2 regions of the Pedococcus sp. P5_B7 genome follow, and region 1 is predicted to be linked to the other one. Evidence: predicted binding sites of a transcription regulator. Region 1 holds the regulator's gene; the other holds the start of a gene.

Region 1 (11,418 bases):
GATCTTCACTCCGGACAGCCGCAGCCCGGCATACAGCTGGCCACGGAGGAAGTAGATGAGCACCGGCGCGGCCAGGAAGAACACGGCATACGGGTCGGGCTGGCGTCGGTCGATGATCGCCGACACGACCTCGTAGGTCGAGATCGTCCACACGAGGAACGACCCGAGGATCACCACCACGAGGCAGAGGTTCTCCAGGGGGTGCCGCAGGTGCGACCGCATCTGCTTGCGGTAGCCAGGCGGCGCGCTGGGCGTGCTGGGCGGTGTCCCAAGCGGCGTCTCGGGCGGCGAGGCGTACTGGATGGGTTCGGACATGGTCCCCTCGAGCTGTCGGTGGTCGGTCCGACTCTAAAGGCCCTCCCTGATCGGGAATGTCCCGGGCGCGCCCCGTCGTTGCACCCGCGTGACCGACGCCCTCGCCGACCCCTCCCGCGAGCTCGGCGTCGACGCCGTCGTGCGCCCGACGCACGTCAACCTCGCGCTGCTGGCCCTGGCCGTCGGAGGCTTCGCGATCGGCACCACCGAGTTCGTGACGATGGGCCTGCTGCCCGAGGTCGCGGAGGGTGTGGGCATCGACATCCCGACCGCCGGTCACGTGGTCTCCGCCTACGCAGCGGGGGTCGTCGTCGGCGCCCCGGTGCTCGCCACCCTGGGCTCCAAGATGCCGCGCAAGCGCCTGCTCCTCTGGCTGATGGGCGCCTTCGCCGTGGCCAACGTGCTGTCCGCGTTCGCGAACAGCTACGGGCTGCTCATGGCGGCGCGCTTCCTGTCGGGCCTGCCGCACGGCGCCTACTTCGGCGTCGGCAGCCTCGTGGCGGCGTCGTTGGTGCCGGCACACTGGCGCACCTGGGCCGTCTCCATGATGATCACCGGCCTCACGGTCGCCAACATCGTCGGCGTGCCGGTCACCACGCGGATCGGCCAGGCCTACGGGTGGCAGTGGCCGTATGCCGCCGTGGGAGTGATCGCGCTGCTGACCGTCCTCGCCGTGTGGCGCTGGGTGCCGTTCTGCCCGCCCGACGGCGGGGTGACCATGCGGTCGGAGCTGTCCGCCCTCAAGCGACCGCAGGTCTGGCTGGCCCTGGGGATCGGCACCGTGGGCTTCGGCGGGATGTTCTCCACGTTCTCCTACATCTCCCCGACGATGACCGAGCTCGGTGGGTTCGGCCGGGCCACGATCCCGTTCATCCTCGCGCTGTACGGGGTGGGGATGACGGTCGGAGCCCTCCTCTCCGGGCCGGCCTCCCGCCTCGGCCTGCTCCGGGGGATCACTGTCCTCCTGGGCGCGATCGCGGTGATGCTCTTCCTCTTCGGCCCGGCCGTGCACGCCGCGAAGTGGTCCGGCCTGATCGCCGTTTTCGTGCTCGGCCTGCTGCCGAGCATCCTCGTCCCGATGCTCCAGACGCGTCTGATGGACGTGGCCCACGAGGGGCAGGCGCTCGCGGCCGCGCTCAACCACTCGACCCTCAACATCGCCAACGCGCTCGGCGCCTGGCTCGGGTCGATCGTGCTCTCCGCCGGGCTCGGCTACGAGTGGCCCTCGCGCGTCGGGGGCATCCTGGCGTCGCGGGGATCGGCATCGCGGTCTGGTCGGCGCTCCTGCAGCGCTCGACGCGGCGCACCCCGCCGCAGGCGCAGCCCGTCTAGCCCTACGAACCCGCCCGGCGCCGACCCGTTTGACGCCTCCTGCGCCGTGCTGCGTCACTGACACCCTCGGTCGCATGGGAGGATGGGCCGTTCCGTTCTTCCCCGACGCTCGTGAGGTTTGAAGCACCCGTGTCCCCGATGGCCCGCACCGCGCTGCAGCCGCACGCAACGCCGCCGGACCTGATCCGGAACTTCTGCATCATCGCCCACATCGACCACGGCAAGTCGACGCTGGCCGACCGCATGCTCCAGATCACCGGTGTCGTCGACGGCCGTGACATGCGCGCCCAGTACCTCGACAAGATGGACATCGAGCGCGAGCGCGGCATCACCATCAAGAGCCAGGCCGTGCGCATGCCGTGGGAGCTGGACGGCACGACCTACGCGCTCAACATGATCGACACCCCGGGCCACGTCGACTTCACCTACGAGGTGTCGCGGTCGCTGGCCGCCTGCGAGGGTGCGGTGCTGCTCGTCGACGCGGCGCAGGGGATCGAGGCGCAGACCCTGGCGAACCTCTACCTCGCGATGGAGAACGACCTCGCGATCATCCCCGTGCTCAACAAGATCGACCTGCCCGCTGCGCAGCCGGAGAAGTTCGCCGAGGAGCTGGCCGGCCTGATCGGCTGCGAGCCCGAGGACTGCCTGCGGGTCTCGGGCAAGACCGGCGTCGGCGTCGAGCCGCTGCTCAACCAGATCGTCACGCAGCTGCCTCCGCCGACCGGTGACCCCGACGCGCCCGCCCGCGCGATGATCTTCGACTCGGTCTACGACACCTACCGCGGGGTCGTGACCTACGTCCGCGTCATCGACGGCAACCTGAACCCCCGCGAGAAGATCGCGATGATGTCGACCAAGGCCACCCACGAGCTGCTCGAGATCGGGGTCAGCTCGCCCGAGCCCACTCCGGCCAAGGGCCTGGGCGTCGGGGAGGTGGGCTACCTCATCACCGGTGTGAAGGACGTGCGCCAGTCCAAGGTCGGCGACACCGTCACCAACGCGGCGAAGCCGGCCAAGGAAGCGCTCGGGGGCTACCGCGACCCCAAGCCGATGGTCTTCTCCGGCCTCTACCCGATCGACGGGTCGGACTACCCCGACCTGCGCGACGCCCTCGACAAGCTCAAGCTCAACGACGCTGCCCTGGTCTACGAGCCCGAGACCTCCGCGGCGCTGGGCTTCGGCTTCCGGATCGGCTTCCTCGGCATGCTGCACCTCGAGATCGTGCGTGAGCGGCTCGAGCGCGAGTTCGACCTCGACCTCATCTCGACACTGCCCAACGTCGTCTACGACGTGACGATGGACGACGGCAAGGTGCTCACGGTCACCAACCCGAGCGAGTTCCCCTACGGCAAGGTCAGCTCGGTCACCGAGCCGATCGTGCGCGCCACCGTGCTCGCGCCGAGCGAGTTCATCGGCGCGATCATGGAGCTGTGCCAGCAGAAGCGCGGCACGCTGCGCGGGATGGACTACCTCTCCGAGGAGCGCGTCGAGATGCGCTACACGCTGCCGCTCGCCGAGATCGTCTTCGACTTCTTCGACCAGCTCAAGTCGCGCACCCGCGGCTACGCCTCGCTCGACTACGAGCCCGACGGCGACCAGGTGGCCGACCTCGTCAAGGTCGACATCATGCTGCAGGGCGAGACGGTCGACGCGTTCAGCTCGATCGTCCACAAGGACAAGGCCTATGCCTACGGCGTGATGATGGCCGGGAAGCTCAAGGACCTCATCCCGCGCCAGCAGTTCGAGGTGCCGATCCAGGCTGCCATCGGCTCACGCATCATCGCCCGCGAGAACATCCGGGCGATCCGCAAGGACGTCCTCGCGAAGTGCTACGGCGGTGACATCAGCCGCAAGCGCAAGCTGCTCGAGAAGCAGAAGGCGGGCAAGAAGCGGATGAAGAATATCGGCAGCGTCGAGGTGCCGCCAGAGGCCTTCATCGCCGCGCTGTCGAACGACGCGGTCACCAAGAAGTAGGGGGCCTGCCCACTGACGTTACCGACGGGTAATGTCAGGTCCATGACTGACACCTACGCCCTGTACCGGCGCCTCGCGGCATACCCGCAGGGCAAGCGGCTGTTCTCGCTCGTCTTCGAGCAGGCAGCGCCCTACTTCCGCACGGCGCGTCCGCGGTTCGTCGAGCTTGGTCCCCACCGCGCCGAGCTGACGATCAAGAAGCGTCGCCGGGTGCAGAACCACCTCGGCACGGTCCACGTCATCGCGATCTGCAACGGGCTCGAGGCCGCGATGGGTGCGCTCGCCGAGGCGACGATCCCGAGCACCCGTCGGTGGATCCCGAAGGGCATGGAGGTCGAGTACACCGCCAAGGCGACGAGCGACATCACCTGCGTCGCCGAGACCGACCCGGCCGACTGGGCGCGCGCCGGCGACGTCGAGATCCCGGTGCGGGTCAAGGGGACCCGGGACGACGGAACCGCGGTGGTACAGGGCACCATCCGCCTCTGGGTGACCGACAAGCCGGCCCGCTGACCGTGCTGCTCCGCCGCACAGGCGCCGGTATGCCGGGTGGCCGGCTCAGCCGCGCAGGCTGGCCCGCAGCGCGCTGACCTCGTCCTGCGACCATCCCTGGGCACGCAGCCACCCGGCCGCGCCGTCGTGGCGTTCGGCCAGCACCTCCAGGATCCGTCGCATGGTCTCGGGCCGGGGGCGGTGGTGGTCGACCGGCTGGTCCTGGAGCGCCTCGCCGTACGCGGGACGGGCCATCAGCCGGGCCATGACGAGCTCGATGCGCTCGCCGGTCGCGACGTAGTCGGCGACCACGTCGTCATCGCTCACCCCAGCCACCGAGAGGGCGAGGCCGACCACCGTGCCGGTGCGGTCCTTGCCTGCGGCACAGTGCACGATCGTCGCCCCGCGGCTGCGCGCGACCACCGCCAGGGCGGCGCTCACGGAGTCGGGCCGGTGGGTGAGGTAGCCCAGGTAGTGGCTCGCCCAGTAGTCGTCGTCGAGGCGGGGCTGGGCGTCGGCCTTCTCCTGGTCCTTCGTCGACCAGGGCAGGGCCAGGGCCTCCTGCGCCGTGACCGCGCGGACGTCGTCGCGGAACAGCGAGTGGTGGTGGTGCGTGAGGTCACGGGCCCGGAGGGGGCCCGGGCCCTCCAGCGTCAGCTCCGCATGGCTGCGCAGGTCGACGACGTCGGTGACCCCCAGCTGTTCGAGCGCCTCGACGTCAGACTCGCTGAGGTCCTGCAGGTTGTCGGACCGGAGCAGGCGGCCGGTGGCCACGACGCCACCGTCGGTCGTCGGCAGCCCACCGACATCGCGCATGTTGACGACGCCGTCGAGCTCGATCCAGCGGGGAGTGGTCACCGCTCGACCCTACGTGGGGAGCTGGACCAATAGGTGAGGGCCTCGGAAAGTATGAGTTTCCGAGGCCCTCGACGATCAAGACCGAGGTCCTGATCGACGCTCTCGCCGAAGCGATTGCGTAGGCGTATTTCTAGTCGAGCAACCCCCGCGCCACAAGGGGTTTCGCGAGAGTTTCCCCAAGTTTCTCGGTCCAGTTTCACCCCATTCCGGCGTGTCGCCGAGACACGCCGTGTCAGGGCCACGGGCGGTCGCCTGCGAGGATGGAGCCATGCCCAGCGCCCTGCCCGATGGTGACCCGGCACCGTCCGACGGCCGGTTGCCGCACGCGTCACTCGCGACTCTCGGACACCACCAGTTCGGCATCTACCTGCACGTCCCGTTCTGCTCGGTGCGCTGCGGCTACTGCGACTTCAACACCTACACGCTGACCGAGCTGGGGGTCGACGGCGCGAGCGTGGCGACCTTCGCCGATGCCGCCCTGGCCGAGCTGTCCCTGGCCGAGGCGGTCCTGGGTGACGCCCCCCGGGTCGACACCGTGTTCGTCGGTGGGGGCACCCCCACGATGCTCGCCGCCGGCGACCTGGCCCGGATGCTGCACGGCATCCGCGCGGGGTTCGGGCTGGCTCCGGACGCCGAGGTGACCACCGAGGCCAACCCCGACTCGGTGACGCCCGAAGGGCTCGAGGTGCTCGCCGCGGCCGGCTTCACGAGGGTGTCGCTGGGCATGCAGTCGGCCGTGCCCCACGTGCTCCGCACGCTCGAACGCACCCACGACCCGGCCAACGTCGAGCGCGCGGTGCAGGCCGCGCGGGCGGCTGGGCTGCAGGTCAGCCTCGACCTCATCTACGGCACCCCGGGTGAGTCGCTGGACGACTGGCGCACCAGCCTCGACGCCGCCACCTCCCTCGCGCCCGACCACGTCTCGGCCTACGCGCTGGTCGTCGAGGACGGCACCAAGCTCGCCGCCCAGGTGCGACGCGGCCAGGTGCCCGCGCCCGAGGACGACGACGAGGCGGCCAAGTACGAGATCGCCGACGAGCACCTCGCGTCGGCCGGCTACGGCTGGTACGAGGTCAGCAACTGGGCGCTGCGCGACGACGCCCGCTGCCGCCACAACGAGGGCTACTGGGCCGACGGCAACTGGTGGGGCATCGGCCCCGGAGCGCACAGCCACGTCGGGGGAGTGCGGTGGTGGAACGTCAAGCACCCCAACGCCTACGCCTCCCGAGTCGGCGAGGGACTCAGCCCCGCACACGGCCGCGAGACCCTCACCGGCGAGCAGCGCTATGACGAGCGCGTCCTGTTGGCCGTGCGACTGGTCGACGGGCTCCCGATCGGTGACCTGCGCGACGAGGGGCGGGTCGCTGTCGCGGGCCTGATCGCCGACGGCCTGGTGGACGCGACAGCGGCCCTGCGTCGTCAGCGGGTGGTGCTGACGAGGCAGGGCCGGCTGCTCACGGACACCGTCGTGCGACGGCTGCTCGGTCTGCGCTGAGCTCCTCGCCCAGACGACTGCTTCACCAGGCGACTACTTCACCAGGCGACTACTTCACCAGGCGACTACTTCACCAGGCGACTACTTCACCAGGCGACTACTTCACCAGGCGACTACTTCACCAGCTCGGGCGTCAGCGGGTAGCGGTACCACTCGCCGTTGTTCGCCTTGATCGCCGCGACGATCGACAGGACCACCCAGGCGACGGCGGTGATGATGAGGAACGGGATCCCGATCAGGACGAACGACAGCAGGCCGAAGACCCAGAACGCGATCGTGATGATGATCTGGAAGTTGAGGGCCTGCGCCGCGTGGAACCGCACGAACGGCCCCCGGTCCTTGACGATGAGGAAGACGATCAGTGGGCCGAGGAACGGGATGCCCACCAGAGCCGCCACGAACGGCGCGAGGTGCACGAGGGTGGCCCAGGTCTTCTCGTCCTGCGGCGACATGGGCCGGGGCGCCACGCCGTAGCCCTGTGGCGGCTGCTGCGGTGGCTGCTGCGGCGGTGGCGGAATGTTCGACTGCGGCTGCTGGGGTTGGTCGGTCATGGCTCTCTCCGTGGTCTGCGTGGGTCTGTACCCAGTGAAACGCATGATCGGGCGCAGAGCTGCTCTTTCGGGGTGGGTTCGGGGGTGTGGTCAGGGGCGAGTCAGGGCCGACCCTGACCCGAGGGCTCAATGGCCAGGTTCTGTGACGCTGTATTGATCTCGCGACTCCGTCACGCTGTATCAATCTCGCGACTCCGTCACGAAGTCGATCAGCTCCTCGACGCTTGCGAGCAGCGTCGGCTCGAGGTCGGCGTAGGAGCGGACCGTGCCGAGGATCTGCTTCCAGGCGCGGGCGATGTCGGCCTGGCTGTCGTGGGGCCAGCCGAGGTGGTCGCAGATGCCGTCCTTCCACGACTGCCCACGCGGGATGACCGGCCACGCCGTGAGCCCGAGCCGTTCGGGGCGCACGCTCTGCCACACGTCGACGTACGGGTGGCCGAGGACCCGCACGTGCGCGGCATACGGCCCCTTGGCGGCGGCCTGGACGACGCGGTGCTCCTTGGTCCCGGGGAGCAGGTGGTCGACGAGCACGCCCATCCGGCGCCCGGGCCCGGGCTGGAACTCGGCGATCGCCCCGACGAGGTCGTCGACGCCGTCGAGCATCTCGACGACCACTCCCTCGACCCGCAGGTCGGCGCCCCAGACCTTCTCCACGAGCTCGGCGTCGTGGCGGCCCTCGACGAAGATCCGCGACCCGCTGGCCACCTTGGCGCGGGCGCCCTCGACGGTCCGTGACCCGGAGGCCGTGCGGGAGGCGGCCATCCGTGCCTCGGCCAGCTGGGCGCGGGCCGCCGCGGTGGGTGGGGTCAGCACGACAGGGGCGCCGTCGAGCAGGAAGCCCGGTCCCATCGGGAAGCCCTTGGTGCGCCCGCGCCGGTCCTCGAGGTGGACGACGCGCATGCCGCCGGCCTTCTCGACGCGGACCACGGCGCCGCACCAGCCGGTCTCGACGTCCTCGACGACCAGCCCGGTCTCGGCCTCGACCTCGCGGGAGCGACCCCGTGGGGGGACCTTCCAGTCACCGGACAGGACATCGGAGCCATAGCGGTCGGACACCGAGGCAGGGTATGCCGCGGACGCGCCTTCGCGACGCGGGCGCGCCGCCCGTGCTGGTCCCGGCCCGGGAACCACGTAGACTTGGCACTCGCTGAGTGTGAGTGCCAACCTGACCGAACGGAGGTGTCGATTGAGCGAGGAACGTCGTCTCGCCGTGCTGCGCGCGATCGTGCAGGACTACGTCCAGACCTCCGAGCCGGTGGGGTCCAAGTCGCTGCTCGACCGCCACCAGCTGGGGGTCTCGGCCGCGACGGTGCGCAACGACATGGCCGCGCTGGAGGAGGAGGGGCTGATCGCCGCTCCGCACACCAGCGCCGGACGGGTGCCCACCGATGCGGGCTACCGGCTGTTCGTCGACCGGCTCAGCTCCGTCAAGCCGATGACCGCCGCCGAGCGGGCCGCCATCGCCCAGTTCCTGGAGGGGGCGGTCGACCTCGACGACGTCGTCGACCGGACGGTGCGGCTGCTGGCCTCGCTCACCCGCCAGGTCGCCGTGATGCAGTACCCCTCGCTCACCCGGTCCACCGTGCGCCACATCGAGTTCGTGCCGATGGGTCCGAGCCGGCTCATGGTCGTGCTGATCGTCAACACCGGCCGGGTCGAGCAACGCGTCATCGAAACCCCCCACGACCTGTCCGCCACGGACGGCGAGGCCCTCCTGGGCCTGGTCCGCGCCAAGGTCAACGCCAGGGCCGTCGGGCAGCGACTCGTGGGGGCCGCCGCGTCGCTGGCCAGCCTTGCCGACGAGTTCGACCCCGCGGACCGCGACCTGGTCCGCTCCGTCGTGCAGTCGCTCGACGACGCCCTCGTCGAGGAGCGCGAGGAGCGCGTGGTGCTGGCGGGCACCTCCAACCTCGCCCGGGTCGGCACCGACTTCCCGCTCAGCATCGGCCCCGTGCTCGAGGCGCTGGAGGAGCACGTCGTGCTGCTCAAGCTGCTCGGCACGGCCAGGGAGACCTCCGACGCGGTCTCGGTGCGGATCGGGCACGAGAACCCCTTCGCCGGACTCCAGTCCACCTCCGTCGTCTCGACGGAGTACGGCTCGGGCTCGGACCTCGTCGCCGGGCTGGGCGTGCTCGGACCCACCCGCATGGACTACCCCACGACGATGGCGTCGGTGCGGGCCGTGGCCACCTACGTCTCCCGGATCCTCGCGCAGTGACGCGCGTCCACCTGCCCCACCGACTGTCAGCACCATCGACACCAAGGACATCTCGTTGAACGACTACTACCAGGACCTGGGCGTGTCCCGGGACGCCAGCCCCGAGGACATCAAGCGGGCCTACCGCAAGAAGGCGCGGACGCTGCACCCTGACGTCAACCCGAGCCCGGAGGCCGAGGAGCAGTTCAAGAAGGTCTCGCAGGCCTACGACGTGCTCTCGGACGCCGAGAAGCGCCGGTCCTACGACATGGGCACCGACCCCTACGCCGGTGGCGCAGCGGGCTTCGGCCAGGGCTTCTCGTTCAGCGACATCATGGACGCCTTCTTCGGCGCCGGTGCCGGCCAGGCCCAGCGCGGTCCGCGGTCCCGCCAGCGCCGCGGCCAGGACGCCCTGATCCGGCTCGACATCGACCTCGCCGACGCGGTGTTCGGTGCGGAGAAGGAGCTCGCCATCGAGACCGCCGTGGTCTGCTCGACGTGTCACGGCGACGGCGCCCAGCCCGGGACCTCCCGGCGGACCTGCGACGTCTGTGGCGGTCGGGGTGAGATCCAGCAGGTCCAGCGCTCGTTCCTCGGCCAGGTCATGACGACCCGTCCGTGCGTGACATGCCAGGGCTACGGCGAGGTGCTGGTCAGCCCCTGCTTCGAGTGCTCCGGCGACGGCCGGGTCCGCACCCGGCGCACCCTCACGATCAAGGTCCCCGCAGGCGTCGACACCGGCACCCGCATCCAGCTCGCCGGCGAGGGCGAGGTCGGCCAGGGCGGCGGCCCGGCTGGTGACCTCTACGTCGAGGTCGCGGTCCGCCCCCACCAGACGTTCCAGCGTCGTGGTGACGACCTGCACTGCACGGTCGAGCTCCCGATGACGGCGGCAGCGCTGGGGACGACGGTCAAGCTCGAGACCTTCGACGGCACCAACGAGCTCGAGATCAAGTCGGGCACCCAGGCCGGCGACGCGATGACCCTGCGGGGCCTGGGCGTCACCCACCTGCGGGGCACCGGCCGTGGTGACCTCATCATCCACGCCAACGTGCAGACCCCGACCCGGCTCGACGAGCAGCAGGAGGCGCTCCTGCGCGAGCTCGCCACGCTGCGCGGCGAGGAGCGCCCGGAGGGCCGGCTGTCCCCGGCTCACCCCGGGCTGTTCGGCAAGCTCCGCGACGCCTTCAAGCCCAAGTAGCAGCCGACCGTCGTGACCCTGCCGCTCTTCCTCGTCGACCCCGTCGTCGTCGCCGGCGCCGCTGTCGGCAGCCGGGTCGTGCTCGACGGTCCCGAGGGGCGCCACGCGGCGACCGTCCGCCGGATCGGCGTCGGGGAGCAGGTCATGCTCGCCGACGGCGCCGGGCTGCGGCTCACCTGCGCCGTCGTCGGCTCAGGTAAGGCCGACCTGGAGCTCAGCGTGGTCGAGGTCGACCACGAGCCCGCGGCCCAGCCCCGCTTCGTGCTCGTGCAGGCGCTCGCCAAGGGCGACCGCGACGACCAGGCCATCGAGGCCGCGACCGAGTTCGGGGTCGACGAGGTCGTGCCGTGGCAGGCGTCCCGTTCCATCGTCCAGTGGCGCGGCGAACGCGCCGACAGGGCCCGCCGCAAGTGGGAGTCCACCGTGGTGGCGGCCGCCAAGCAGTCCCGCCGCGCCCGCGTGCCGGTGGTCGCGGACCTGGCCACCACCAAGATCCTCGCCGCGCGCATCGGCGGCGCCGCGGCGGCATTCGTGCTCCACGAGGACGCCACCCAGAGCCTCGCCGCTCAGGTGCTCCCGACCGCGGGCGACGTGCTGGTCGTGGTCGGCCCGGAGGGCGGCATCACGCCCGAGGAGGTCGCGGCGTTCGAGGCGGCCGGCGCAGTGACGGTGCGGCTGGGCGACACCGTCCTGCGGTCCTCCAGCGCCGGGCCGGCGGCCCTCGCCGTGCTGAGCGCTGCCAGCCGCTGGCGCTGACCGCCCCCAGCTCACTTCACCGAGAACGACACGATCTTCTCGGCAGCGACCTTGTCGCCGCCCTCCATGCTCATCGCGAACACCCGGATCGAGTAGTCACCCGCGGGGAGCCGGCCGAGCGAGAAGGAGTAGTCGCCCTGGCTCGGACCTCCGCTGGACGCCATTGCGGTGCCGGTCGACACCTGCGTCGTGCCGCGATCCAGCTGCCAGTTGAGGTGGGCCTCGAAGACGATCGCCAGGCCCTTGA
Region 2 (11,418 bases), on a different contig from region 1:
GACCCATCGCCGACCTGTGGGATTGGCAGCTCGACGGGTCGTGTCGGCAGATCAACCCAGAGGTCTTCTTCCACCCCGAGGGTGAGCGTGGCCCGGCCCGCCGCTCGCGCGACTCGCAGGCCAAGGAAGTCTGTCTCGCCTGCCCGGTGCTCAAGCAGTGTCGCGAGCACGCCCTCCGGGTCCGCGAGCCCTACGGCGTGTGGGGCGCGATGACCGAGGACGAGCGTGAGGCGCACTACGCCGGCCACGCCGTCCCCGCCGCCAGCTGACCGACCTAGACTCGGCTGCGTGAGCAGCCCTGTCGACCTCCCCATCCGCGACGAGTCCATCCGGCTCGGCCAGCTCCTCAAGCTCGCCGGCGTGGTCGACGACGGCGCGATGGCGCGCTCGGTCATCGAGCTCGGCGAGGTGACCGTCGACGGCACCGTCGAGGTGCGACGCGGCGCGCAGGTGCGTCCCGGCCAGGTCGTGAGGTATGCCGGGGAGTCACTGCACGTCGTCGCCGGCGGCTGAGTGCCGCCGTCCCTTCACCTCAGGTCACTGGGCGACGAGCAGGGCGCGGAGCATGTCGCGGGTCTGGCTGCTGACCGCCCAGTTGTCCCGCGACTGCCAGTCCACCGAGAAGACGTCTGCGCAGTTGCTGCTCAGCTCGAGCATCCGCCCGTTCTGCATCCGCGCCTCGACGACGAACAGCGACGTCCCCGTGGTGCAGGTGCTCCCCGCCTGCGTCCTCGACCCGCCCCTGGCGAGGTCGGCGTTGAGCTGGGCCAGCTGGGGTGTGCCCATGACGTTGGTGCGGACCGCCCGGAACCGGGGAACGGCGGTCGCCACGGCCCGCGGGTGCAGGCAGGCGGTCGCGGCCACCAGCACCGTGCCGCGGGGCAGGCTCGGCGGGGCCACCCCCGGGGGAGCGAGCGACTTCCCCAGCACTGACGGGCAGCCGAGGAACCCGCTGTCGGTCGCGTCAGACCCCGAGTCGGCCAGCGCTCCCTGCTCGGCCAGGGCGGCGTAGTAGCTCGCGAGCGCCGGCCAGCCGTTGCAGGCCAGCCCCTCGTTCGCGTAGGTGCGCACCGCGCCGTCGGTGCCGAGCAGCAGCAACCGGAAAGCCGGCCCGGTCGGCAGGGCCGCGCACTCCGCACCGGTCGTGCGAGGCGCCAGCACGAGCGCGTCCACGGCGATGGGCACGCTCACCGGCGCATCGGGCGGCAGGGAGCCCGACCACACCGAGCCCTCGTCGGTCTGCGCGCACACCAGCACCGCCGAGACGGAGCGGCTCAGGGGCTCGGTCGTGACCGGCGGTGGGGTGGGCGGCGCGAGGGAGTCGCGGCAGGTCACGCCCGACGGCTTCGGGCTGGGAAGGGGGGTGACCCGGTCTGGGTCTCCCCCCGCAAGGAGGCCTCCGACGGTGACCGCCGCCACGAGGGCGACTCCCCCCAACGCCCAGCCGCGGGCGCCACGCCAGCGGGCGGCATACGGTCTGGTCTGTTCGAGGAGCCCGGCCACGGACGGGTCCTGTGGTGGCAGCGCGTCGAGCACCACCCGGAGGCGCTCTTCGTCGAGACCGAGCCGGCCACCGACCGTGTCGAGGGCGTGCAGCCGGTGTCGCCGGGCCGCGGCGACGTCGTCGTCGAGGGCCGCAGCGACCTGGCCGTCGGAGAGTCCGTCGAAGGTCCACAGCACCAGTGCCACTCGCTCGCGCGGCCCCAGCCCGGCCAGCGCACCCAGCACGTCGGCGCGCGACGGCGGGTCGGCCACGGGCGCGCGCTGCTCCGACCGACTGACCCGGACGTGGCGGCGCCGCAGGTAGGTCTCCACGAGCGCACGCCTGAGCTCGGCGTCGTACGAGCCCGCGCCGACGTGCGACAGGTGGCGCCACTGCGGCCAGCTGCGGGCGAGCGTGGTGCGCACCAGGTCCTCGGCGCCCCGGTCGTCCCCCACCAGCAGCCAGGCGGTCCGCAGCAGGTCGGCACCCCGGGCGACGACGTACTCGTCGAAGCTGGGGGGTTCGGCGAACCGGTCCGCCATGGCCACCTTCGTTCTGCGCCACCCCTGCACTGCCCGAATCGTATGCCGACCGCATCGTATGCCGCGCGGCACGGCCGCGGACCGGCCCCGATCTGCGCGGTCGCGGGGTTGGGCTTGCTATGCCGTGCCCCACCCTCAGGGGCACGGCATAGCGCGGCCAACCACAAGTCAGCGGGAGCATGGCGAAGGCCCGCCCCCGAACGGGGACGGGCCTTCGACGAGAGGTGCGTTGGTCAGTGACCGTGGCCGTGACCGTGGCCGCCACCGGCGGCCTCGTGCTCCTCTTCCTTCTTCTCCACGACGAGCGTGTCGGTGGTGAGCACCATCGACGCGATCGAGGCGGCGTTGACCAGGGCGGAGCGGGTGACCTTGACCGGGTCGATGACGCCGGCCTTGATGAGGTCGCCGTACTCGCCCGTCGCGGCGTTGAGGCCGTTGCCCGCGGTGAGCTCGCGCACCTTGGAGACGGCGACGTAGCCCTCCATGCCGGCGTTCTCGGCGATCCAGCGCAGCGGCTCGGCCGAGGCCTTCTTGACGATCAGCGCACCGGTCGCCTCGTCGCCCTCGAGGTCGAGGTCGTCGATGACGGTGGAGGCGTGGACGAGGGCGGAGCCGCCACCGGCGACGATGCCCTCCTCGATGGCCGCGCGGGTCGCCGAGATGGCGTCCTCGATGCGGTGCTTCTTCTCCTTGAGCTCCACCTCGGTGTGGGCGCCCACCTTGATGACGCAGACGCCACCGGCGAGCTTGGCGAGGCGCTCCTGGAGCTTCTCGCGGTCCCAGTCGGAGTCGGTGCGCTCGATCTCGGCCTTGATCTGGTTGACCCGGCCGGTGACGTCGTCGGAGTTGCCGCCGCCGTCGATGATCGTGGTGGTGTCCTTGGTGACGACGACGCGGCGGGCCTGGCCCAGCACGTCGAGGTCAGCCTGGTCGAGCTTGAGGCCGACCTCCTCGGAGATGACCTGGCCACCCGTGAGGGTCGCCATGTCCTGGAGCATCGCCTTGCGACGGTCGCCGAAGCCCGGAGCCTTGACCGCGACGACGTTGAACGTGCCACGGATCTTGTTGACGACCAGGGTCGACAGCGCCTCGCCGTCGATGTCCTCGGCGATGATCAGCAGGGGCTTGCCGGTCTTGACGACCTTCTCCAGCACCGGGAGGACATCGGCGATGGCCGAGATCTTGCCCTGGTTGATGAGGATGTAGGCGTCCTCGACCACGGCCTCCATGCGCTCGGCATCGGAGACGAAGTAGGGCGAGATGTAGCCCTTGTCGAACTGCATGCCCTCGGTGAACTCGAGCTCGGTCGTCGCGGTCGAGGACTCCTCGACCGTGATGACGCCGTCCTTGCCGACCTTGTCGAACGCGTCGGCGATGGTCGACCCGATGGTCTCGTCCTGGGCGGAGAGCGACGCGACCTGGGCGATCTCGTCCTTGCCCTCGATCTCGCGAGCGTTCTCGAGCAGCCGGGCGTTGACGGCCTGGACGGCTGCGTCGATGCCGCGCTTCAGGCTGGCCGGGGCGGCGCCTGCAGCAACGTTGCGCAGGCCCTCCTTGACCATGGCCTGGGCGAGCACGGTCGCGGTGGTGGTGCCGTCACCCGCGACGTCGTTCGTCTTGGTGGCGACCTCCTTCGCGAGCTGGGCGCCGAGGTTCTCGTAGGGGTCCTCGAGCTCGATCTCCCGCGCGATGGTCACGCCATCGTTGGTGATCGTGGGGGCGCCCCACTTCTTGTCGATGACGACGTTGCGGCCCTTCGGGCCGAGCGTCACCTTGACCGCGTTCGCGAGCGCGTCAACGCCGCGCTCCAGCGACTTGCGGGCGGAGTCGTTGAACTCCAGCGTCTTAGCCATGAAAATCCTTCTCTAGCAATCGGATTCAGCGGTGCAGTGAGATTCGGGCTGCCGTGACCTGAGCGTGAAGGGGACGTGCCCTGTATGCCGGGTAGCCGGCATACAGGGCACGTCACTCACAAGGTGCGGATGCTCAGCCGACGATGGCGAGGATGTCGCGAGCGGAGAGGATGAGGTACTCCTCGCCGCCGTGCTTGATCTCGGTGCCGCCGTACTTGCTGTAGATCACGCGGTCGCCGACGGTGACGTCGAGCGGGACGCGGTTGCCGTTGTCGTCGATGCGGCCCGGGCCGATCGCGAGGACCTCGCCCTCCTGGGGCTTCTCCTTCGCGGTGTCCGGGATGACGAGGCCAGACGCGGTGGTCTGCTCGGCCTCGACGGACTTGACGACGATGCGGTCTTCGAGCGGCTTGATGGAAACCGACACGGTGAGGACCTCCCCTTCGGGAATGTCGAAGTTGGACAGTGGTGGGTGGAGCTGGGTGCTGCCGATCCGGTCGCCGTCGCGGGGGTCGACCGGCTGGCTGCGTTAGCACTCGGCGAACCGGAGTGCCAACGCAAATCTAGGCTCGCGGTTAGCACTCGGTCAACTCGAGTGCCAGAACTGGACGGCGCGTTCGCCGAGGGCGGACGGCCGGGGCCAAATCCGCTGGCGCCGCGCACCCCTGAGCGGGCAGGGTCTGGTCGCATGACGACCTCCACCAGTGACCCCGCCGAGCTGCTGCGCGCCTACGACGAACAGCTGCGGCAGGAGGCCGAGGTGCCGTCCGCCATCACCGTCGACCGGCTCGGGCCACTGGTGCTCGCGACCTACCTGGGCGGACGTGGCTTCATCACCTACAAGAACTTGGAGGTCGACGGCCTACCGGCCGACGAGGACTCGGTCCGGCAACTCGTGGAGCAGGCGCTCGCCCACTACGAGGCGATGCCCGAGATCCAGCGGGTCGAGTGGAAGACCCGCGGCCACGACCACGCCCCCGGCCTGCACGAAGCGCTCGTCGCCCACGGCTTCGTCCCCGAGGAGCCCGAGTCGGTCATGATCGGCGAGGCCCGGCTCCTGGCCGTCGACGTCGACCTGCCCGACGGCGTCGTGGTGCGCAGGGTCACCGACGAGGACGAGGTCCGCGCCATGACGGCCATGCAGGGCGAGGTCTTCGGGGACGAGCCGGCCGAGCTCGGGGCCATGGTCGAGCAGATCCTGCACCGGCTCCGCACGCGCGACGACATGGAGATGTGGGTGGCCGAGCACGACGGCCGGATAGTCAGCGCCGGCCGCCTCGAACCCGTCGACGGCACCGAGTTCGCCGGGATCTGGGGTGGCGCGACGCGACCGGAGTATCGCGGGAAGGGCATCTACCGGGCCCTGACGGCGGCGCGGGCGCGGTCGGCCATCGGCTATGGCAAGCGCTACATCAACAGCGACTCGACCGAGTTCTCCCGGCCGATCCTGGAGCGGTCCGGACTCGTCAAGGTCTCGACGACGACTCCCTACGAGTGGCGCCGCGCCAGCTGAAACTGGGCACAACCAGAAGGCTCCGGCGTGCGTCTTACTGGATGACGGTTCCGTCGGAACCCACGTCACGACCGGGGGTCCCTCGTCATGAGCGGTCCGAGCGCGTTCCAGCCCGGTCCGGCCCAGGGCGAGTCCCAGCCCACGGTACGGGTGCCGGGACCCGCGACCTCGGCACGCGGCATACGCAACAATGCGCGACATGGATCTGGCCCTGCTGCGACGGCTGACCACCGGCGAAGGCTGGGGTCTGCTGCAGTCGCTCCCCCCGTATGAGGAGTCGGGAGCGCTGGCCCTGCAGCAGCGGCTGCGCGGCGCCGGCTTCGACCCGGACCTCGTGGCGGCCGCGCTCAACCAGGCGAGGCTGCGCGCCCGGGCCGTCGAGAAGTTCGGCGAGTTCGCCCGCGGCATGGTCCTGACGTCCGACGGGCTGGAGCAGGCCACCCGCCTCGGCGTCGCCGCGCAGCACGCCCAGCGCTACCGCGCCGCCGGCATCCACACCGTCCACGACCTCGGCTGCGGCATCGGCGCCGACGCGATGGCGATGGCCGGGCTCGACCTGAGGGTTCGTGCGATCGACGCCGACGAGCTGACGGCCGGCATCGCGGCGGTCAACCTGCGGCACTGGCCCGACTCGACCGCGCAGCAGGGCGTCGTCGAGGAGTTCACCGCCCCGGCCGGCGAGGGTGGTCGCGGTGTCGGCGCCTGGCTCGACCCGGCCCGACGCACCCCCGGGATCGCCGACGCCAAGGGTCGCACCCGGCGGATCTTCAACCTCGCGGAGATCTCCCCGAGCTGGACCACCGTGCAGGAGGTCGCCCGAGCCCTCCCTGCGACCGGCGCCAAGCTCAGCCCCGCCTTCCCGCACGCCGCGCTCCCCCCGGGGGCCGAGGCGCAGTGGACCTCGTGGGAGGGCGATGTCGTCGAGTGCGCGCTCTGGTGGGGCCCGCTGGTCCGGACTGCCGGGCGCAGCGCGGCCCTGCTGCGCGCCACTGGTCCCGCCGTGGTGGTCACCGAGGCCGACACCGACGGCGACGCCCCACCGCTGGTCAACCTCGCCGACCTCGGCGGCTGGCTCTACGAACCCGACAAGGCCGTGCTCCGGGCCGGCCTGGTCGGCGCCCTGACCGCCGCGACCGACGGGGCCGAGCTCGATGCCGGGGTCGGCTACGTCGGGTCGAGTCGGTCCGTGGACGTGCCCTTCGCCAAGCGGTATGCCGTGGTTGAGGCGATGCCCTTCAACGTCAAGGCGCTGCGTGGCTGGCTGCGCGACCACGGGATCGACCGGCTGACCATCAAGAAGCGCGGCGTCAGCGTCGACGCCGACCTGCTCCGACGCCAGCTCCGGCTGCCGGCCAAGGGCCACCAGGAGGCGACGGTCGTCCTCACGCGGGTCCGCAGCAACCAGGTCGCGCTGATCGTGCACCCAGCCTGACCGCCGGTATCTCATGCAAAAGGCGAGTTAGCGCCGGTCGGGACGGCGCTAACTCGCCTTTTGCATGAGATAGCGCCGGGAGGGCTGGTCCCGTCAGCGGAACCGGAGGCAACAGAGGGCAAAGCGGGGCAAGTGGTGTCTGAATTGCCCCGGAGTTGGCCCTGCGCCGTGACCATCTCGTATCCTCAGCGGCGATGTCCTCCCCTCACTCCGCCGGTTACGGCCGCCACCGTGGCGCCAGCCCCCGACCCACGACCCTGTTGTCCCGGGTCTGGCGACGTCCGAGCCACCGCTCGGCCGTCAAGGGACTGGGCCTGGCTGCGTCGGCCCTCGGGGTGGCCACCGCCTTCGCGGCCCCCGCGCCGGGTGCGTCCTTCGAGCTGACCGCTGCCGAGGTGCAGCAGCAGCCCGTGGTCGCCCGCGCCGAAGCCGTGTCGGCCCCGGCCCGGGTCGCTGACTACGGCGTCATCGGGTTCACTGCCAAGGCCGCCGCCACGCCGAAGGCCAAGGCCACCGAGGCCGCCAAGAGCACCCGGACGACCACCGGCATCTCCCGCAACACCTCCCGTGTGGGCCTGGGCAACGTCGGCGGCATGACCCCGAACGCCATCGCCGTGATCAACGCCGTGAAGGCGCAGTTCCCCGGCTCCGGTCCGTTCGGTGGCTACCGTCCCGGCGACCCGCTCGACCACGGCACCGGTCACGCGGTCGACATCATGTGCAGCACGGCCGAGGGCAACGAGATCGCGAGCTTCCTGCAGGCGCACGCCGGCGAGCTCAACATCAAGTACCTCATCTGGCGCCAGCGCATCTGGTACCCCGGTGGCAGCTGGCAGGGCATGGAGGACCGCGGCAGCGCCACGGCCAACCACTACGACCACGTGCACGTCTCGGTCTTCTAGACCTTCCCCCTCACCGTTCTCCGCCGGACCTCGCTAGAGCTGGGGGTCGAGCTGGGCGCCTCGGTGGCGGACCGCGTCTGCCCCGGCCTGGCTCGCGGCCCTGATCGCCGCATCCCGGTCCGCTCCGCGTGCCAGCGCCGCGGCGAGGGCACCACAGAACGCATCGCCCGCGCCGGTCGTGTCGACGACGTCTGCCGCGTCGACCGGTATGCCGTCGTGCCGCTGGCCGTCCCAGCTGCAGCCTGCGGCGCCGAAGGTCACCAGCAGCGAGGTGGGCTGGGCGTCGCTGTCCGCGAGCTGGAGCGCCTCGTGCTCGTTGACCACCAACGGGTCGGCGAGGGCCGCCACGTCGTGCGGGAGGGCGGCATACGGGGCGGCGTTGATGACCACCCGTGCACCCGCGCCGTGCGCCCGGCGGGCGGCCGCGGCCACGGTCCGCACCGGCACCTCGAGCTGGAGGAGGAGCACGTCACCCGCGCCCAGGCCCGCCAGTGCGTCGGACAGGCCCTCCGGACCAACCTCCCCGTTGGCGCCGGGGATCACGACGATGGCGTTCTCACCCTCGTCGTCCACCGTGATCCAGGCCTGACCGGTCGGCGCGGTCGCGGTGGTGCGCACGGCCGAGACGTCGACCCCACGGGACCGGAGCCGCTCGACGTAGGCTCGCCCGCCCTCGTCGTCACCGACCGCGGCCACCATGGCGACGTCGGCGCCGGCTGCGGCAGCTGCGACGGCCTGGTTGCCACCCTTGCCGCCGGCAAACCGCTCCAGCGCGCCATCGGCGAGGATCGTCTCGCCCGGACCGGGATGGCGTTCGACGGCGGCGACGAGGTCGACGTTGAGGGAGCCCAGCACCACGACCCGGCCCATCAGCGCATCCCCCCGCCGACCGTGTCGAGCCAGAGCGTCGCGTAGCGCTGGGCGTCGACCTCGACACAGACGTCGATGGTCGACCGCGCCGGCCCGTGCGGGTCGTGGTCGAGTCCGGCGGACCAGTCGCGACGGTCGACGATCGTGCGACCCCGCGACCAGGTGCCGGCCAGCTCGACCCGCACCGGCAGGCGCTCGCGACGGACCCCGGCCGGCTCGAGCACGGCACACACCGCGCCCGCGTCGCCGATGGTGGCGTCGACGGTCCCGAACCGCTCGCACTGGAACGCGATCAGCCGACCCGCGAGGTCTGCGGCGTCGTGGCCCTCGGGGGCGGACAACCTTCGTGCGGTGTCCAGACCAACCCGCGGGGCGTAGAAGACGTCCAAGCCATACATCGTCACCTGGATGTCGAGGTCGGCACAGGCGTCGAGGACTACCGCAGCCGCCTCGGGGTCGTGGAACACGTTGAACTCCGCGGACGCCGTCGCGTTGCCGGTCTCGGCCGCCCCGCCCATGAAGACGATCTCGCGAATTCCCTTGGCAACACTGGGATAGGTGCGTAGGAGGAGGGAGATGTTGGTGAGGGGTGCGAGCGGGATGAGCGTGACTCGGCTGTCGGCGTCGCCTTCCGCCGCCTCCAGGAGCACGTCGCGCAAGAGCTCCACGGCGTGCCGCGGGTCGGGCTGCCGCTGCGACTTGGGCCAGTCGAGGTCGCCCATGCCGTCCTGCCCGTGGACGTGCCGGGCGTCGACGGGGTCCTCGAGGAGCGGGCGCTCGGCACCCCTGGCGACGGGCACGTCGCGGCGGTCGGCCGCGTCCAGGACGGTGAGCGTGTTGGCGACCACTGCGTCCACCGGGGCGTTGCCACCGACACAGGTCACGGCACGCAGGTCGAGGGCTGGGTGCAGCGCTGCGAGGAGCAACGCACACGCGTCGTCGACGCCGGTGTCGACGTCGAGGACGACGGGAATGGCCATACCGCGATCCTGCCAGAGCGGGCCGCGCGGCTCCGGTGCAGTTTCGTCGTGGCTTGGCCAGCGGGATAGGTTCGGGCCGTGACTGAGCACCCCGCCCGCCACACCCGAGTCCTCGGGGCCGCAGTGGCGGTGTTGGCCCTCACCACCACGGCCGCCTGCGACTCGGGCACCCCGGGGGCTGCCTCCACCACCGGCGCGAGCGCCTCCTCAGGCAGCTCCTCGCCGTCCTCGTCCTCCTCCACGTCCTCGTCGAGCTCCAGCTCGTCCTCATCCAGCTCCACGACCACCGCGGTGCCCACGTGCGGCGAGCAGCTGGCCGGCGCCATGACCCCGGCCCAGCGGGCCGGACAGCTCCTGATGGTCGGGCTGCAGCCCACCGGCAGCTCACGCGCCCTGGCCGCCCAGGTGAAGAAGCAGGGTCTGGGCGGGGTCATCTACCTCGGCGGGTGGTCCAACGGTGTGACGTCGATGGCCGCCATCTCCGACCGGCTCCAGTCCGCCGCCGAGGACGGCCTGCTCGTCGCCGCCGACCAGGAGGGTGGCCAGGTGCAGCAGCTGCGGGGGGCGGGGTTCACCCGGATGCCCTCCGCGCGCACGCAGGCCCAGTCGAGGGTCGACTCCGAGGAGAAGAACGTCGAGGCCTGGTCACGAGAACTCAAGAAGGCCGGCGTGAACATCAACCTGGCCCCGGTCAGCGACACCGTGCCCACCTCACTCGGAGCCGCCAACCAGCCCATCGGCCGCTACCGCCGAGACTTCGCCCCCGGCTCGCCCAAGACCAATGCGACGTATGCCGCGGCGTTCGTCCGCGGGACCCTCACCGCCGGCATCGCCCCGACCGTCAAGCACTTCCCCGGGCTCGGCCGGATCACCGGCAACACCGACGTGACCAGCAGCGGCATCACCGACCGGACCGCCGACACCGACGACCCCTACCTCGCGCCGTTCGCCGCCGGGATCGAGGCGGGTGCACCCCTCGTGATGGTCTCCTCCGCCTACTACCCGAAGCTCGACGCGGACCACCAGGCGATGTTCTCCAAGGCGATCATCACCGGGCTGCTGCGCGAACGGATGGGCTTTGACGGGGTGGTCATCACCGACGACGTGGGCGCGGCCAGGGCGGTCTCGGCGGTCCCGGTCGGTCAGCGCGCGACGAGGTTCATCGCGGCAGGCGGCGACATCGTGCTGACGGCACGGGCCTCGCAGGCGCCGACCATGCTCAAGGCCATCGCCGCCAAGCGGGCGGCCAGCCCGGCGTTCGCCGCTCAGGTCGACGCAGCCGCGGCTCGAGTCCTCGACCTGAAGGCCGACCTCGGCCTCGTGAAGTGCGGCTGACCCGCGCCAGCGACACCTCGAGACTCCCGGACGAATGCCATAGAAGGGTGTGTCACCCCGGACCGATAACGCGGGCCCGCAAGCCGCTGCTTACCGGCTCCCTTCTGTTGTCAACCGGTCGGCTGGAGGCGCTTGGCCGGCTCGGTCTTCCGGGGGCGGCGTGGTGGGGCTTAGCGTCTTGGTGCGGGTCCGGGAAGTGGCTGATCCGAAGTGTCGGTGTGCGGGTGTGAGCCGGCCGCGCTGGATTGAAGTGACGCCCCGCGGTGCCCTCCCGGGCCCGCCTGCACGTCTTCTCCTCGGGCCGTGGCATCCGCGACCAGCTGTCGGAAGATGGCGTCGGAGATCCGTCGCTTGAGGCAGCGAAGGGCTTCCAGGGGCTTCTTGCCCTCGGCTCGCTTGCGTCGGAAGTAGGCCCGGCCGTCGGTGTCGAGGCGGAGTTGGGTGATCGCGGCGATGTGGATGACGTGGTTGACCCGTCGGTTGCCGGCCCGGGACAGTCGGTGCCGGT

The links. Region 1 encodes HrcA, which represses chaperone genes, less so after heat shock. Its sites were predicted from a motif close to TTNGCACTCGNNNNNNNCGAGTGCNAA; they were not measured.
Region 2: a site for HrcA is predicted at 4,454-4,480, ahead of groES (co-chaperone GroES). Genes of this name have one in related genera too.

Annotation. Positions count from the first base shown of each region.
Region 1 is NZ_JBFULM010000007.1:161,882-173,299, forward strand. Features, by position in the region: gene ACXJKD_RS16755 (M48 family metallopeptidase) at 1-315, opposite strand, end outside; gene ACXJKD_RS16760 (MFS transporter) at 404-1,708, shown strand; gene lepA (translation elongation factor 4) at 1,786-3,621, shown strand; gene ACXJKD_RS16770 (hotdog fold domain-containing protein) at 3,664-4,134, shown strand; gene ACXJKD_RS16775 (tyrosine-protein phosphatase) at 4,180-4,971, opposite strand; gene hemW (radical SAM family heme chaperone HemW) at 5,240-6,466, shown strand; gene ACXJKD_RS16785 (DUF4870 domain-containing protein) at 6,580-7,017, opposite strand; gene ACXJKD_RS16790 (DUF3097 domain-containing protein) at 7,198-8,073, opposite strand; gene hrcA (heat-inducible transcriptional repressor HrcA) at 8,204-9,235, shown strand; gene dnaJ (molecular chaperone DnaJ) at 9,291-10,415, shown strand; gene ACXJKD_RS16805 (16S rRNA (uracil(1498)-N(3))-methyltransferase) at 10,428-11,171, shown strand; gene ACXJKD_RS16810 (Gmad2 immunoglobulin-like domain-containing protein) at 11,183-11,418, opposite strand, start outside.
Region 2 is NZ_JBFULM010000001.1:531,209-542,626, forward strand. Features, by position in the region: gene ACXJKD_RS02405 (WhiB family transcriptional regulator) at 1-269, shown strand, start outside; gene ACXJKD_RS02410 (RNA-binding S4 domain-containing protein) at 289-513, shown strand; gene ACXJKD_RS02415 (hypothetical protein) at 538-2,025, opposite strand; gene groL (chaperonin GroEL) at 2,259-3,878, opposite strand; gene groES (co-chaperone GroES) at 4,012-4,305, opposite strand; gene ACXJKD_RS02430 (GNAT family N-acetyltransferase) at 4,567-5,391, shown strand; gene ACXJKD_RS02435 (THUMP-like domain-containing protein) at 5,591-6,823, shown strand; gene ACXJKD_RS02440 (hypothetical protein) at 7,018-7,725, shown strand; gene ACXJKD_RS02445 (PfkB family carbohydrate kinase) at 7,759-8,595, opposite strand; gene ACXJKD_RS02450 (nucleoside hydrolase) at 8,595-9,575, opposite strand; gene ACXJKD_RS02455 (glycoside hydrolase family 3 N-terminal domain-containing protein) at 9,654-10,910, shown strand; gene ACXJKD_RS02460 (IS110 family RNA-guided transposase) at 11,081-11,418, opposite strand, start outside.